Regions from separate parts of the Paraclostridium bifermentans genome, predicted to be linked through region 1. Evidence: riboswitches for the same ligand, from Rfam matches in the RefSeq annotation. Region 1 holds a riboswitch; each other region holds the start of a gene.
What was found. Region 1 has a riboswitch for thiamine pyrophosphate ahead of thiD (bifunctional hydroxymethylpyrimidine kinase/phosphomethylpyrimidine kinase). Riboswitches for the same ligand answer to the same signal wherever they lie in the genome.

Region 2: linked by a shared signal. The riboswitch ahead of thiS (sulfur carrier protein ThiS) and the one ahead of thiD (bifunctional hydroxymethylpyrimidine kinase/phosphomethylpyrimidine kinase) in region 1 are both predicted to bind thiamine pyrophosphate.
Region 3: linked by a shared signal. The riboswitch ahead of thiC (phosphomethylpyrimidine synthase ThiC) and the one ahead of thiD (bifunctional hydroxymethylpyrimidine kinase/phosphomethylpyrimidine kinase) in region 1 are both predicted to bind thiamine pyrophosphate.

What each region holds. Positions count from the first base shown of each region.
Region 1 is NZ_CP079737.1:1,010,037-1,016,034, reverse strand. It holds gene thiT (energy-coupled thiamine transporter ThiT) at 1-86, opposite strand, end outside; gene thiE (thiamine phosphate synthase) at 103-723, opposite strand; gene thiT (energy-coupled thiamine transporter ThiT) at 736-1,338, opposite strand; gene tenA (thiaminase II) at 1,326-2,003, opposite strand; gene thiM (hydroxyethylthiazole kinase) at 2,003-2,788, opposite strand; gene thiD (bifunctional hydroxymethylpyrimidine kinase/phosphomethylpyrimidine kinase) at 2,820-3,623, opposite strand; TPP riboswitch at 3,714-3,816, opposite strand; gene KXZ80_RS04870 (dicarboxylate/amino acid:cation symporter) at 3,871-5,127, opposite strand; gene KXZ80_RS04865 (SH3 domain-containing protein) at 5,449-5,998, opposite strand, start outside.
Region 2 is NZ_CP079737.1:529,132-535,129, forward strand. It holds gene KXZ80_RS02625 (MATE family efflux transporter) at 1-1,170, shown strand, start outside; gene KXZ80_RS02630 (phosphatase) at 1,289-2,002, shown strand; gene KXZ80_RS02635 (30S ribosomal protein S1) at 2,104-3,333, shown strand; TPP riboswitch at 3,475-3,586, shown strand; gene thiS (sulfur carrier protein ThiS) at 3,696-3,890, shown strand; gene thiF (sulfur carrier protein ThiS adenylyltransferase ThiF) at 3,892-4,695, shown strand; gene KXZ80_RS02650 (thiazole synthase) at 4,708-5,484, shown strand; gene thiH (2-iminoacetate synthase ThiH) at 5,487-5,998, shown strand, end outside.
Region 3 is NZ_CP079737.1:1,954,834-1,960,831, reverse strand. It holds gene KXZ80_RS09485 (TraX family protein) at 1-706, shown strand, start outside; gene purF (amidophosphoribosyltransferase) at 754-2,097, opposite strand; gene thiC (phosphomethylpyrimidine synthase ThiC) at 2,099-3,412, opposite strand; TPP riboswitch at 3,531-3,635, opposite strand; gene KXZ80_RS09470 (protein adenylyltransferase SelO) at 3,847-5,319, shown strand; gene KXZ80_RS09465 (sigma 54-interacting transcriptional regulator) at 5,437-5,998, shown strand, end outside.

The sequences.
Region 1 (5,998 bases):
TTGGTAGTGAATTTAGTATTTTTCAAACCTTTTAGATAGTATATAAAAAATCCTATACTACCTAATATTATGATTGCATTTATCATAATTCACCTCCTGTATCTATTTTTGTAAAGACTTTGTCCATTTTAAACATTCATTATATATATCATCGCACTTTAATATCGCTGATACTATTGCATATCCATCTATGTTTATACCCTTAAATGTATCTATGTTATCTAAATTTATACCACCGATTAAAACTTTAGGTATATCAAGATTTTCATCAATTTCTTTTAGTTCATCTACTGTAACTATGGTAGCATCATTTTTAGTAGTTGTATTAAACATAGCTCCTACCCCTATATAATCTGCTCCACCATTTTTTGCATCAGTAGCTTCTTCTATATTATGAGCTGATATTCCTATAATTTTATCTTTTCCTATTAATCTTCTTACTTCTTCTAAAGGTATATCACTTTGTCCCACATGAACACCATCTGCATCACAAAGCATAGCAATATCTACTCTGTCATTTATTATAAATAAAGCATCGTATTTTTTAGTAAGAGCTCTTAATTTATATGCTTTTTCTAAAAACTCTTTTCCATTTGCATTTTTTTCTCTTAATTGTAAAGTTGTTACCCCACCTTTTAATGCATCTTCTATACATTTATAAAAATCTCTTCCATTTAGTATTTCTGAGTCAGTCACTAAATATAATTTTAATTTTTCTTTCATTTTGTTCTCCCTTTAATTAGTTGATAATTTCAACACTTTTTGAAATCTTTTTATAGGTAATAAAACTAGTATTATACTAGAAAGTAATCCTTCAACTCCTGCACTTGATATATTATATATACAAGAATAAAGTACTATATTCATTCCCTCTGGAGCATACTGTCCAAAATATACGACTCCTGATATTATACTTATCAATACACTTAAACTACTTGCAAATAAGCATCCTTTGAACATATCGCTTTTTTTCTCTCTTCCAAATTCTCCAGCTAATCCAAGTGCCATATTTGATAATATATAATCTAGTAAAAATTGTGCTGGATGAACTACATAAGCTCCATTTAATAGTTTTAGTAATCCAAATATTAATCCACCTGTTAGCCCTGCCTCTTTACCATATAATATAGCTAGTAGCATCGTAGGTAGCATCGAAAATAACGTTATACCTCCACCTTGCGGATATCTTATGAATTGTATCATATACAGTATAAATGATATAGCACTAAACATAGCGATCATTACTATCTCTTTAGTAGAAAACTTCTTTTTATTTATATCTTTTGCATACATAAATAACAGTACTAAACTTATTATTATAATTACTACGCTTGACATTTTTTCTTCGCCTCTTCATATGCCATATTCCAAAAATCTAATTCATATAAACTCGATTTAACAAATATTTCTTTAAGCTTCTTTGTCTCATCTTCAGTTAAATCTTTGCATAACTCATTTGTGTATTCTAACCAATCTATTAATACATCATCAAATTCTTGATCTGCATACATCTCTATCCATTCTTTATAATAATTATTATCTAAACTATCTTTATAAGTTTCATATAAATAATGACCTATATAATTGTAACTCCAGTTACAAGGTAATGTAGCCATTACAATTTCTTTAACTCCTCCTGTTAATGAAACAGCTTGCATGTAACTTGTGTAGCTACTTGAAACTAGTTCATATTTACATTTTTCAGCCTCAATCGGAGGCACTCCTAATTTTTTCATATATTCAACATGTATAGCAGTTTCATCTTCCATAGACCCCTTAGCCGCTTTATTAAAAAACTTCATTTCTTTAACTGTATCTGCTTTTATTACTCCCATTGCAAAAACTTTAGCAAATTCTTTTAAATATAAGTAATCTTGTATAAGATATCTTTTAAATTTATCTTTTGGTAAAGTTCCTTCTCCTATTTCTCTTACAAATGGGTGATTTAAATAACTTTCCCATATGTCTTTAACTTCTTCAAATAAGCAATCTGTAAATTTCATTAAAATACCTCCACCCTTGAAGACTCTTTTAACTCATCTTCATTTAATTTGTATATATTGTCCATTAAATTTACTTTAAAGCTTCCTATTCCTATATTATCTATATCTACTAATTCTCCACATAAGCTCATTGTAAGAACACCCATTGCTGCAGAATTTAAAATTTCATTACTCGCTCCTAAATAACTCCCTATTAAACTAGCACTCATACATCCAGTTCCTGTTATTCCTTTTAATTTAGGAGTTCCATTGTGTATTTTTATAATTTTATCGCCATCAGTTACTACATCTACTTTTCCAGTAGCTACTACCACACATTCTAGTTTTTTAGCAACTTTCTTAATAATATCGTCTATGTTTTCATCATCGTCAAATGAATCTACACCTTTTCCTTTTACATTAAATCCACCTATGTACTTAATTTCAGCTGCATTACCTTTAATTACGTCAAACTTTACTTCGTTTAATAAAGTTTCCACTAACAAAGATCTTGAAGGTGTAGCAAACACCCCTACTGGATCTAATATAACTGGCTTTTTATGCTTATTTGCTATTTTCCCAGCCTTTATAAATAATTCTCTATGAGAGGAATTCATTGTTCCAATATTTATTACTACAGAACTTGCAATAGGTATTATCTCTTCTGCTTCTTCATAAGAATAACTCATCAGTGGACTTGCACCTATCGCTAAAGTTATATTTGCACAATCATTAATTGTAACTTCGTTAGTATAATGAAGTACTAATGGGTTAATTTCTTTAACTTTATTTAATAATTCAAACATAATTTCATCTCTCCCTTTTAAATGCTTATATCTATTTATTTGAGTCAAATTCATAAAAATGGTGTACTGGTCCTACTCCTCCACCTATATCAAAGCTATGTCTTATAGCATTAGTTATATAGTCTTTTGCATTAGAAACAGATTGTACTATATCAAATCCTAGTGCTAAATTTGCAGTTATTGCAGATGATAAAGTGCATCCTGTTCCATGAGTATTTTTTCTATCTAATCTTTCACTTTTATAAATTTCAAATGTATCCTGGCCTATTAAAACGTCTACTGCATCCCCGTCTAAGTGTCCACCTTTCATTAACACGTATTTAGGCCCTAGTTCTAATATTTTTTTCCCAACTAATTTCATGTCGTCTACATTGTCAATTTTAATCCCTGTTATTTCCTCAGCCTCTAATGTATTTGGCGTTATTATGTATGCTTTAGGTATAAGATATTTTATTAAATTGTCTTTAGCCTCAGGTTTTAAAAGTGAATATCCACTTTTAGATATCATTACTGGATCTACTACTAAGTACTTTGGATTATACTTATCTAAAGATTCAACAATTGCCTTTATTATTTCTGGACTAGATACCATTCCTATTTTTACTGCTTTAGGTGGTATGTCATCAAATACTACCTCTATTTGTTTTTGTATTATTTCTTTGCTTAAATCTTCTACTAAAAATACTCCATAAGTGTTTTGAGCAGTTATAGCTGTTATTACGCTCATTCCATAAGTTCCTATAGCACTAAATGTCTTTAAGTCTGCTTGTATACCTGCACCTCCTGATGAATCTGAGCCTGCTATTGTAAGTGTTGGCAATTTATACTTTTCCATTAGATGTTTCCCCCTTGATTTTTGTATTAAAAAAAGCTATATTCCTGTAGGAATATAGCTTTTAATTTACTATGCAAATAAATTTCATTTGTATATTTAGTAAAGCTTTCCTACGCTGGTATTATCCAGATCAGGTTTGAGGGTTAATGAATAAATTCATCTCTCAGCCGTTGGGGCACCCCTAGCTATTCATTTTAGATTACAGTTTAATTATAGCTCACTAAATTTATATGTCAATAAAAATTTATTACGCTACTTCTGCCGCATCTATATTAGTTACTTCTAACTCTTTTTCACTACTTGCAACTACAAGTGTACAAGTGTTATCTCCCATAACATTTACTGTAGTTCTAAACATATCTATAATTCTTTCTACTCCCATTATAAGTCCGATACCTTCAAGTGGAAGTCCTACTGATTGAAGCACCATTGATAGCATTATCATACCAACACCTGGAACTCCTGCCGTTCCAACTGATGCTAAAGTCGCTGTTAAAACTATTGTTAACATATCATTTATACCTAAATGAACTCCATAAACTTGTGCTATAAATAAAGCTGCTACACCTTGCATTATAGCTGTTCCGTCCATGTTTATAGTAGCTCCCATAGGTATTGTAAATGAACGTATACTTTTACTAACTCCCATTTCTTCCATAAGCTCTAAACTTACTGGAACAGAAGCATTACTTGATGCAGTTGAAAAAGTAACTGCAGCTACTTTTGAAAATTTACGTACAAATCCGATAAAACTAACTTTTGTAAATACTTTTAACGATCCTCCATAAACCACTACTACATGTAGTAATAGCCCTAATAATACAACTAATATATATTTAACTAATGATCCTATTGCATCTGCTCCTACTGTAGAGAAAGTATTTGTAATAAGTGCAAATACTCCAAAAGGTGCAAACATCATTATTACACTAACCATTTTCATACAAACTTCATTTGCACACTCAAATAATTTTTTTAAAGGTTTTGCCTTTTCTCCTACTAAACTTATTGATACTCCAGTAAGCATTGCAAAGAATATTATTTGTAGCATTTCACCTTTTGCAAAAGCCTCTATAGGGTTTGATGGTATCATATTTAATATTATTTCTGATAGTGACTGATTTTTTGCTATCGTAGTAGATTGGCTAGCTACAGTTCCTAAATCAAGTCCTGCACCTGGCTTTAATAAAACTCCTAAAGCTAATGATATACAAATAGCTACAGCTGTTGTCATTAAATAGAATCCCATAGTTTTAAATCCAATTCTACCTAATTTCTTTATATCTTCCATAGCAGATACACCGCATACCAATGAAACAAATACTAGTGGCACTACCATCATTTTTATAGCTTTTGTGAATCCATTTCCTATTACATTTATAATTCCACCTAATAAAACTGTATCTTTAATATAACTACCTGGCATTTTGCTAAGTATTACACCAAATAACATTCCTAAAAATAATCCAATTAATATCTTACTCGTTAATCCAAGTTTCCTCATATGTGTTTCCTCCATCTCTTTATCATATTAATATTATACACTAAAACCCGACTTTTTTGTAATTTTTTAAAGTTCAAGGACATCAAAACACATTTTAACTTAATATAATTAAGTAAGTACATTTTTAACCTTATTATATTTTGTCTATCTTGGATATAACTTTATATATATTCTAAAATCAGCTTAAAAAACTTAATTTTCAAACTATTACATATTTTAACTTATTTTTATTCATACATATACGATTATTCCTTATATTTTTAATAAAAAAAGACGGTACGTAAGTAACTTTACTTAACGTACCGTCTTTTTTTATTTTAACTATTTTAATATTTTTATTTCCATATTTTGTCTTCCGAACTTAACACATTCTGCTTCACTGTTCATAAATATATCTATTCTTTTACCTTTTATAGCACTTCCACAATCTTCTGCAGTAAATACCATGTCAAACTTAGGTATATATACTTTTGTTCCATATGGTATTACAGTTGGGTCAACTGCTATAGTTCCCCATTTAGGAGTTGTTCCTGTTGAAGTTATAGTATCTCCAGCATATGCTGTTGCTTCTATAGACATTAATGTTCCATTGTTGTTATTAGATGAAGTTTCTGCTTGTGAGTTAGAAGATTCATTTGTTGTTGCATCAGATACTGTAGATGCGCTCTTAACTTCTTTAACAGCATCATTGTTTTGTTGTTTAGCTTGGTTTTGTTCTTGTTCTTTAGCTTGAGATTCTGTTAACACATAATCACCACAAACCCATCCTTCTTTTTTATCATCTAATTTAATTCTATACCAATTATCTTGTTCTTCTAAAAGTTTAATTTCTGTATTTTTATCTAATGTATCTAATTTATCATGTTCTGTA
Region 2 (5,998 bases), 480 kb from region 1:
GCTCCATTAGCTGCTATAAAAATGGGGGAAAAAGATAATGATGGAGCAGAAAAGATAATGACTAATAGTTTTTCTGCACTAGTAATAATAGCAATTATATTAACTGTATCTCTTTTAATTTTTAAAGAAAACATACTTTGGGCTTTTGGAGCAAGTAAAGATACAATAGGATATGCAAATGATTATATTGGTATATATCTTATAGGAACTATATTTGTTCAAATTGGTTTAGGTCTGAATCCTTTTATAAATACTCAAGGTTTTGCAAAGACAGGTATGATAACAGTATTAATTGGAGCAATAATAAATATAGTATTGGATCCAATTTTAATATTTGGATTTAATATGGGAGTTAAAGGGGCGGCTTTAGCGACAATAAGTGCACAGTTTGTCTCTGCAGTATGGGTTTTATTATTCTTAGTTGGAAAGAAAAGTGTTCTTAAAATTAGAAAGCAATATATTATTCCAAGTTTAAAAGTTATCGGACCTATTTTACTTTTAGGTATATCACCATTTATAATGCAAGCAACTGAAAGTTTAGTAATTATATCTATGAATAACAATCTTGCTAAATATGGTGGAGACTTAGCTATAGGTGCAATGACTATAATGAGTAGTGTTATGCAAATAATATTATTGCCTATGATGGGACTGACTCAAGGGGCACAACCGATAATAAGTTTTAACTATGGAGCGGATAAGTTAGATAGAGTTAGAAAAACATTTAGACTATTACTAGTAAGTTGTTTAGTTTACACAACTTTAATGTGGGGAGCTATAATGATGTTCCCACAAGTATTTGTATCTATATTTAATAGTAATCCTCAACTTGTAGAAATAACTGTATGGAGTATGAGAATTTACTTTGCGGGAATACTACTATTTGGAGCACAAATTGCTTGTCAGCAAACATTCCTTGCTTTAGGCCAAGCAAAAATATCTATGATATTAGCTTTACTTAGAAAGATAATATTATTGATACCATTAATATTTATATTACCAGTATTTTTTGAAAACAAATTACAAGGTGTATTAACAGCAGAGCCAGTTGCAGATATAACTGCAGCAATTGTAACGATAATATGCTTTAGTGTATTTTATAAAAAAACTTTATCTATAGATCATTCAATGCAACCAACAGTAGAAATTGCGAAAACTAAAGATGAGTAATTTAAAAAGCTATGGTAAATAAATTTACCATAGCTTTAAATTTATATAAAATTATTATATACATATAACTAAAGGGTATATAATAAAAAGAGAAAGTTAAAACATAGGAGGATTAAATATGAATGCAATTATAGATTTACACTGCCATACTATTGCAAGTGGACATGCATATAGCACACTTAAAGAGAATATAGACGAAGCAAAATTAAAAGGGCTAAAGTATGTAGGTGTATCAGACCATGCTCCTAATATGCCTGGAAGTACACATCCTTTTTATTTTGGTAATTTAGGTGTTATAAAAGAAGAAATAAATGGAGTTAAAGTATTAAAAGGAATAGAAGCTAACATAATGGATTTTGATGGTAATGTAGATATTCCAAAGGATGTAATTGGAAAATTAGACTATGTTATTGCTAGTTTCCATCCACCATGCATAAATCCCGGAAACATAAATGAAAATACAAAAGCAATATTAAATGTAATGGAAAATGAAGAAGTGAAAATAATAGGGCATTTAGATGATAGTAGATATCCTGTTGATTATGAAAAAGTTGTACTAAAAGCTAAGGAAACTAAGACTTTACTAGAGATAAACAACTCTTCATTAAAACCTAATAGCTTTAGAGTTGGAGCGATAGATAATGCAAAAACTTTATTAAATATGTGCAAAAAACATGATGTTAAAGTGCTCTTAGGTAGTGATGCGCATATATACTATCAAGTGGGTAGTTTTGAAAATTGTACAAAAATACTAGAAGAAGTAAATTTCCCGGGAAATTTAGTGGTGAATTTTAACGAAGAATATATAAAAGAATATTTTTTTGGAAAGTAAAAAGAATTAATAATATCAAATAATATATCGTTAGTGATATAATAGTATATGATTAAATACAAAAATTATATAAACGTTTACATAGGAAGGGATGAAGTTTAATGGAGAACAATCAAACTATGCAAGAACTTTTAGAGCAACAAGAAAAAGAAATGAGCAGTATAAAAATAGGTCAAACAGTAAGCGGAAAAATAACTAAAGTATTATATGATGAATTACATTTAGAATTAAATTATGGATTTGAAGGAATTATATCTATATCTGAACTTATATTAGCTAAAGATGAAACAATAGAAGATAAGTATAGTGTTGGACAAGAAATAAGTGGAGAAATAACTAAGATAAATCGTAAAGATGGAACAATGTATTTATCAGCTAAAAAGGCTGTTATTGAAGCTACTAGAAAAGAGCTAAAAGAAGCTTTAGATAACCATACTATATTAACTGTTCATGTAGAAAGAAGCATTGAAAAAGGGTTATTTGCAAGTTACAAAACAGAAACTGTATTTATACCATTATCTCAAATAGATGTTACATTTGTAAACAACACAGCTGCATATGTAGGTCGTGATTTAGAAGTTTACATGATAGAAATGGATTTAAGAAGAAACAGAATAGTTGCATCTCATAGAGAAGTTGCTCATGAAAGAGTAGAAGCTGAAAAAGCAGCTAAGAGAGCACAAATGAAAGCTGATAGAGAAGCTGAAAGAGCTAGAGTTAAACAAGCTAAAGACGATTTATTTAACTCTCTTGAAGTAGGACAAAAAAGAACTGGTAAAGTAAGTAAAATAATGAACTATGGGGCATTCATAGATTTAGGTGGAATAGAAGGATTAGCACATATAAATGAATTAGCTTGGCATAGAGTAGAGTCAGTTGAAGATGTAGTAAAAGAAGGTCAAGAGGTAGATGTATATGTTATAAAAATAGACAAAGAAAATAAAAAAGTAGGACTAGCTATAAAAGACATAAACAATGATCCATGGAATTCTGTAAAAGAAGAAATGCAAGTTGGAGATATTGTTAATGTTAAAGTTTTAAAACTTATAGAAAGAGGAGCTTTTGTAGAAGTTAAACTTGGGGTAGAAGCATTCTTACCAATATCTCAATTAAGCGAAGATAGAGTTATGAAAGTATCTAATGTTGTTAATGTTGGAGACATAATAGATGTTATGATAATAGATATAAAAAATAAAGATAAGAGAATGGTTGTATCATTAAAAGAGGCTACAAAAGAACCTGAAGAAGATTACTCTGAATTTTTAGAAGTAGAAGAGTCATTAGGATCATTAGGAGATTTATTTAAAGATAAATTCAAAGATCTAAAATAGAATAGACGAGAAAAAATAGTATCTAGTATTAACTAGATACTATTTTTATTGTCATATTATAAAAGTATGTATAAAAATATAAGTATTAACTTTTTATTGAATATAAAAAAATACTATGATATACTCAACTTGTAAAAATGAATAGAAGGCTAGGGGAGCTATGATTGGATAGTTGAGAAGTAAAGCCAGAACTTTCAGACCCTAAAAACCTGATCAAGGTAATTCTTGCGTAGGGAAGCTTAATATAGTTAATAAGCATTATTTTTGATGTATATGAAAGCGTTCTCTGTAAAGAGGACGCTTTTTTTCGTAACGGACAAAGACGTTAAATCAAATAAAATTTTACACTTAAGGAGGAATATATGAAGGTAAATGGGAAAGAGATTTATTTAAAACCTGGTACTACGATTTTAAACTTACTAGAGGAATTAAAACTTAAAGTTGATAATGTTGTTGTAGAAGTTAATCTGGATATCATTGAAAATCATCAATATAGCTCATATATATTAAAGTCAGATGATATCGTAGAAGTTATAAGGTTTGTGGGAGGAGGTTAAAGTGAAATTATTTATAAATGAAGATTTAAAAATTTTAAATAAGAATGAAGTAAGTATTAATTTTATAAAAGATAGATTTAAAAAGAATGCAGATGTTGTTATTTTGAATGGATATCCTATTTCAGAAAATAAACTTTTGAAAGATGGAGATAGAGTTACATTAATAAAAAAAGGTGAAATTCCTACATTTGAGGAGTTAGAAAGTTTAATGGTGTCAAGGCATACTCCAAATATACATTCTAGTTTGAAAAAAGGTAAAATTGTTGTGTTGGGACTTGGAGGACTTGGTTCAAATATCGCTATATCACTTGCAAGAATAGGCGTTGGGCATCTAATATTAGCAGACTTTGATGTGGTTGAACCATCTAACTTAAATAGACAACAATACTTTATAAGTGATATAGGTAAGTATAAAACCGATGCAATTAAGAATCATATAAAAAATATAAATCCATTTATAAAAATAGATACTGTAAATAAAATTATAGATTCATCAAATATAAATGAATTTGAGGATGTAGATATTATAATGGAGGCATTTGATAATCCTAGATATAAAGCAGAAATCGCAAGTTTTATATTGAAAAACATGAAAGATAAATATCTTATTTCATCATCAGGGATGGCAGGTTTTTATGATTCCAACATAATAAAAACCAGAATGATAAAAGAGAGGTTTTTTATATGTGGAGATGGAGTTAATGAAGCAAAAGAAGGAGATGGCCTTATGGCACCTAGAGTATCCATATGTGCAAATCACATGGCCAACTTAGCAACAAAGATTTTAATAGAACACATAAAATAGAAGGGGGACAAAATGGATAAATTAGTATTAGGGGGACATGAATTTAACAGTAGACTGTTAATAGGAACAGGAAAGTATGGATCAAATGAAATTTTGCCAAAAGTTATAAAATCAAGTGAAAGTGAGCTTATAACAGTAGCTTTAAGAAGAGTTGATCTAGATAATGAAGATGAAAATATTATGAGTCATATTCCTAAAAATATGACTATACTACCAAATACATCAGGTGCAACAAATCATGTTGAAGCAGTTAGAATAGCTAGAATAGCTAGAAAAATGGGATGTGGAAATTTTATAAAAATAGAAGTAATAAGTGATTCTAAGTACCTATTACCAGATAACGAAGAAACTATAAAAGCTACTAAAATTTTAGCTGATGAAGGGTTTATAGTATTACCTTATATGACTCCAGATTTATATGCAGGAAAAAAACTTGTAGAAGCTGGAGCAGCAGCAGTTATGCCATTAGGAGCACCAATTGGATCCAATAGAGGCCTAAAGATGAAAGAAATGATAAAAATTATGATTGATGAAATAGATATACCTATAATTGTTGATGCTGGAATAGGTAAGCCTTCACAAGCCATGGAAGCTATGGAAATGGGAGCAGCAGCAATATTAGTAAATACTGCAATATCTAGTGCTCAAGATCCAGTAAAAATGGCAAATGCATTTAAATTAGCTGTAGAAGGTGGAAGAGAAGCGTATCTAGCTAAGGCTGGGAGAGTAACAAATTATGCAAATGCATCATCACCTTTAACAGGATTTTTAAGTGAGGTAGGTGTTTAATATTGAGTTTTTATAAATTTATAGATTCATATAAAAGTTTTGATGTAGATTCTTATTTGAAAAATGTAAAAGATGAAGATGTTTTAAGAAGTATAGAAAAGGATAGTTTAGATGAGTATGACTTATTAAACTTGTTATCAAAAACTGCAACTAAGTATCTTGAATTAATGGCTCAAAAGGCAAATGAAATAACAAATAGATATTTTGGAAAAACTATACTTTTATATACACCTATGTATATTTCAAATTTCTGTGTAAACAAATGTGTATACTGTGGTTACAATATAGAGTCTGATATAAAGAGAAAAAAATTAAATGTAGATGAGATATACAATGAAGGGTTAGCTATATCTAAAGATGGATTTAAACATTTACTACTTTTAACAGGAGAAAGTAAAATTCACTCAGACGTAAAATACATAGGAGATGCTGTTTCAGTTTTAAATGATATATTCCCATCTATAACAATAGAGGTTTATCCAATGGATGAAGATGAATATAGATATTTGTATGA
Region 3 (5,998 bases), 940 kb from region 1:
GCAAAAGTTCAGTAGCTTTACACTAAAAATTATGGCAATTATATTTATGGCAATGGATCATATATATACTTATTTTAGCCCTGCTGGTGTTGATATTCCTATATGGTTTGGATATTTAGGGAAATTAGCAGCACCAATATTCTTTTATCTAATAGTAGAAGGATTTTTCTATACGAGAAGCAGAACTAAATATATAACTAGAGTTTTTTCAATGGGAGTACTTATGATAGGGGTAGATTTTTTAATTGGAATTGATAATAACATTTTCTTATCAATAGGATGCGCTTTAGTAATGCTTGTAGGAATAGATACAGCTAAAGATAAAGAAAATCAGTTAATTAAGAGAATAATAGGAGCTTTACTAGGTACTTTATTCATGATTATAGGTGGGTTATTTACTGAGTCATCTATATTTGGAGTAGCTATGGTATTAATATTTTATTTCTTTAGAGATAAAAAGCTTACTATGTCTATATTATATATTGCGATGGGATTATTTGTTTTGATGAGTGCAATGGGCCCAAATTTTATAGAAGCAGTAACCTTATGGGATTATCAATGGATGATGGTATTTGCAATAATTCCTATACTTATGTACAATGGCAAGTTAGGATTGAGCAATAAATTTATAAAATGGATGTTTTATTGGTTCTATCCAATACATTTAATTGTAATTGTATCTGCAGCAAAATTAATAGCTAGTTAATTTAAAAAAGGAAGTAATTTAAATTACTTCCTTTTTTATTTATATAATTATAAAAAACATTTTAGACATGTGGTTTTATTTTTAGGTAGTGTATTTAAAAATCCTGATACACTTAGATACCCCAAGCTATCAGCGCCTATGAAATTTGCAATTTCATTTAAAGTCATAGTTGAACCTATAAGTTCAGATTTTGATGTATTTATACCTAAACAACAAGGGGATGTAACTATAGGCGAAGCGACTCTATAATGAATTTCTTTTGCACCTGCATCTTTAAGAATAGATACTATTTTTTTACAAGTGGTACCTCTTATTATTGAATCATCTACGACTACGACCTTTTTACTTTTTACATTTTCTTTAATAACATTTAATTTTAAATTTACAGTTTCACACCTTTTAGATTGGGAAGGTTTTATAAAACTTCTACCTAAAAAATTATTTTTAACGAAACCAGTAGTAATAGGTATAGATGAAGCTTTAGAAAATCCTAGAGCGGCGGTATTACCTGATTCTGGAACACCTATCACAATATCTGCATCTACTGGATGTTCATTGTATAAATTTACACCTGATTTAAATCTCGTGTTATAAACATTAACACCATCAATAATACTATCGACTCTAGAAAAATAAATATATTCAAAAGAACACGTCATACATTTACATAAGTTAGAAGCATTGATAGTTGTTACTCCAAAATTGTCTATTTTGATAATTTCTCCAGGCAAAATATCTCTTATAAATTTACCGCCTAAAATATCTAGGACACAACTTTCAGAGCATACTATATAAGAATTTTTAATTTTTCCAATACAAAGTGGTCTTATACCATTTGGATCTCTAAATGCAAATAACTCGTGTTTTGTAAGTAAAACACATGAAAAACCACCTTCCAATGCTTTTATTACTGAGCATAAAGCTTCCTCAATGGAGTTTTTAAAATGTTTTTCAATAAGTTTTAATATTACTTCTGAGTCAGATGTAGTATTAAAATTAAATTTTTTTAATTCATTTTTTAAGCTAAAAATGTTAGTAATATTTCCATTATGAGATAAAGCTATATTACAATTTGAATTATTATCAAAAATTGGTTGTGCGTTTAGGGTGTTAATTTCACCGAAAGTAGAATAACGAACATGCCCTATTCCTAAATATCCATTTAAGTTAGTTGGTATGTCACTAGAAAATACTTCATTAACCAATCCAACACCTTTATAACACTCGATTGATTCTTTATCCGAAAAAGCTACTCCACAACTATCTTGTCCTCGATGTTGAAGTGTAATAAGTGATGAGTACAAAGAAGAATGTAAATTAATTTTCTTAGTAGAAAAAAGACCGACAACTCCACATTCTTCTTTATATTTATCCATATTGTCAATTTGCATTTTAGTTATCAGCTCTTAATAAATTAATATCTTTTCCTTGCATTATCTTATTCATATTTCGCATGGAACACATTTTTCCACACATAGTGCAACTATCGTTATGCTCAGGAGTAGATTCTTTTCTATATCTTTTAGCTTTTTCAGGATCTATACAAAGGGCAAACATTTTATCCCAATCAAGTTCTTGTCTAGCTTTACTCATCTTATTATCCCAATCAATAGCACCAGGTATTTTTTTTGCTATATCACCAGAATGAGCAGCTATCTTAGTTGCTATTATACCTTCTTTAACATCATCTAAATTAGGGAGTCTTAAATGTTCTGATGGAGTAACGTAACATAAAAAATCAGCTCCAAAACTAGAAGCTAAAGCTCCTCCAATAGCACTTGTTATATGGTCATATCCTGGAGCAATATCTGTAACTATAGGACCTAATACATAAAATGGAGCACCATGACAAAGCTTTTTCTCAAGAATCATATTTGCTTGAATTTCATCTAAGGACATATGACCAGGACCTTCTATGATAACTTGAACATTTTGCTCCCAGGCTCTTAATGTTAACTCCCCTAAAATCATTAACTCTTTTATTTGACATGCATCAGATGCATCTTGTATAGAACCAGGTCTGCATGCATCTCCAAGACTTAAAGTTAAATCATACTCTTTACAAATTTCTAGTAAATCGTCAAAATATTCGAAGAAAGGATTTTCTTTATTGTTTAATTCCATCCATGCATACATTAAAGAGCCACCTCTTGAAACTATATTTGTAAGTCTTTTATTTCTTTTAAAAACAGAGGCAGTTTCTTTGTTTATACCAGCATGTATAGTTACAAAGTCAACTCCGTCTTTTGCATGTTTTATTACTACATCTAAAAATTCTTTAGCTGTGATATCTTTTAACTCTTTATCATAAAAACCAACAGCATCATAAATTGGAACAGTTCCAACCATAGCACTAGAATTAGAGATAAGTTTTTTTCTAAACTCTTCAGTTTTTCCAAAAGAGCTTAAATCCATTATAGCTTCAGCATTCATATCTAAAGCTAATTGAACTTTTTTCATTTCTTCGTCTATATCATAACAATCCTTAGATATGCCCAAGTTTACATTGATTTTGGTTCTTAAGTTCTTTCCAACACCTTCAGGGTTTAGAGACGTATGATTTTTATTAGCTGGAATAGCTATTTGTCCACTTGAAATTAAGTTTTTTAAAATTTCTATATCCATATTTTCTTTTTTAGCTACTATTTCCATTTCCTTTGTAATAATTCCTTTTTTAGCAGCATCCATTTGAGTTGTATAATTCATTTTTAAATCCCCTTTACTTTGTATTATTTTTAAAAAATAAAAAAGAAGCTTTACCATAAGATAAAGCTTCTTTACGAAATATTATAAAATAGACTAAAAAATATAGTCATAATCATAATCTTGAAGAAAATAACTTTCCTACGGTAGTTCTAACTACTTCAGGTTCAAAGGGTTAATGGTATAATCCATCTCTCAGCCAAAAGTGGCACCCCTAGTTAAATATATTTAATTTTAAATAATAATAAATTTGCAACTTCAAAATCATTATAGTCTTAAAAAATTACTATGTAAAGGTTTTTTTGAAACCTTTTAATTTATAAAAACATAAATTACATATTTTTAGTTTATTTAGAAAATTTAAAATATCTAATTTAAAACTGTAAATAAGGGTATCTTATATTTATAAAATTAATTATTTATAGTAAGGAGAAAAAATGGGAAATAATAAAAAAAATATAGAAACAGGATGGAATTTAAACAATAGTTACATGAATTTACCAGACTTTTTTTATAGTAAAATAAATTTAAATCCAGTGCCTTCACCGAGCTTAGTTATTCTAAATGATTCTTTAGCTAAATTTTTAGGATTAAATTCAGATAAACTTAAAAGTAAGGATGGAATAGAATTACTTTCAGGAAATAAAAAGATAGACGAGGGTGCTTTTATAGCTCAAGCATATGCAGGACATCAATTTGGGCATTTTACAATGCTAGGAGATGGGAGAGCATTGTTGATAGGAGAGCAAATAAATCCATCAGGAGATAGATTTGATATACAGCTTAAAGGATCTGGTAAAACACCTTACTCTAGGGGCGGAGATGGGAGAGCTGTTCTTGGGCCGATGCTTCGTGAATATATAATAAGTGAAGCTATGTATGGTCTTGGAGTTCCAACCACTCGAAGTCTAGCAGTAATAAAAACTGGAGAATCTGTGATTCGTGAAAATATAAAAAAAGGAGCAATTTTAACGCGTGTAGCTTCTAGTCATATTAGATTTGGAACATTTGAATATGCTCTAAATTATGGAGGTGTAAAGTCAGTTAAAGAGTTAGCTGATTATACAATCAATAGACATTACTCACATATAAAAGATGATAAAGATAAATACATTAACTTACTTAAAGAAGTAATAAATGCACACGCTAAACTTGTTGCAAAATGGCAAAGCATTGGATTTATCCATGGGGTTATGAATACTGACAATATGACTATAAGCGGAGAGAGCATTGACTATGGACCTTGTGCATTTATGGATAATTATAAGCCAGATACTGTTTTTAGTTCTATTGATAGATATGGAAGATACTCATATGAAAATCAACCAAATATGGCTGAATGGAATTTATGCAGATTTGCTGAAACGCTATTGCCATTAATAAGTGATGATAAAAATGATGCTATAAAAATTGCACAAGATGCTATTTCTGATTTCTCAGAAATTTATTATTTAAATTGGATTAAAAATATGAGATTTAAATTGGGATTATTTAATGAAGAATTACAAGATAAAGCATTGATAGAAGATTTACTTAGTATGATAGAAAAATATAGTGAAGATTTTACTAACACTTTTATAGCATTAACATTTAATAATATTAATAAAAAAGGAATGTTTGATAGTGAAGAATTTAAATCTTGGTACAACTTATGGAAAGAAAGATTAAAAAGACAAGAAAGATCTCAAGATGAAATTTTTAAGCTAATGAAAAAATCAAATCCAGCAGTAATACCAAGAAATCATAGAGTAGAAGAAGCTTTAGAAGCTGCTGATAAAGGCGATTTTACTTTCTTTAAAAAACTTATAACTGTACTTAAAAACCCATATGAACATTCTAAAGAGCAAGAGGGATATGCAAAATTGCCTAAGCCTTCAAGTTGTGCTTATAGAACTTATTGTGGGACATAATAAAATATAAAAACAAATAAAAACCATATTGATATAAATAATCAATATGGTTTTTATTTGTTTTTATAATATAATAAGGATAACAATACTACGTAAAAGTTAAAAGGAGTTTACTTAATGAAAACTATAGCTGTAGTGACAGATGGGATGTCAAAATTAGAATTATTTTTAAATAAAAATATAGAGTTGATTTTTAAAGACAAAGTAAAAATTAAAAACTATTATCTTAACAAATTATCAAATAAGGAAATAATTAAAGGCGATGTAGTTCTTGCAATGATAGACGATAGAGCTTTAAGGATAAAAGAATATGTTAAAGATACTAAAAAAATAATAAAAATAAATAGAAGTATAAAGCAAAAAGATGTTTATAAGTTATTTTCTTTACCAGAAGGAATTGATGTATTGGTTGTAAATGACAATGAATCTACTGTACTTGAAACCATATCTACTTTATACAATGTAGGAATAAATCATTTAAATTTCATACCCTATGATTCAAGTAAAGGATACAAAGATATAAAGGTTGCAGTTACTCCAGGAGAAGTTAACTTGGTTCCTAGTTATATTGATGAAGTAATTGACCTTGGGCATAGACACATAGATAGTTCTACATTTTTACAAATAATAGCTAAATTAAATATAGATGATAAAGATGTTACAGAAAGACTAATGAAAT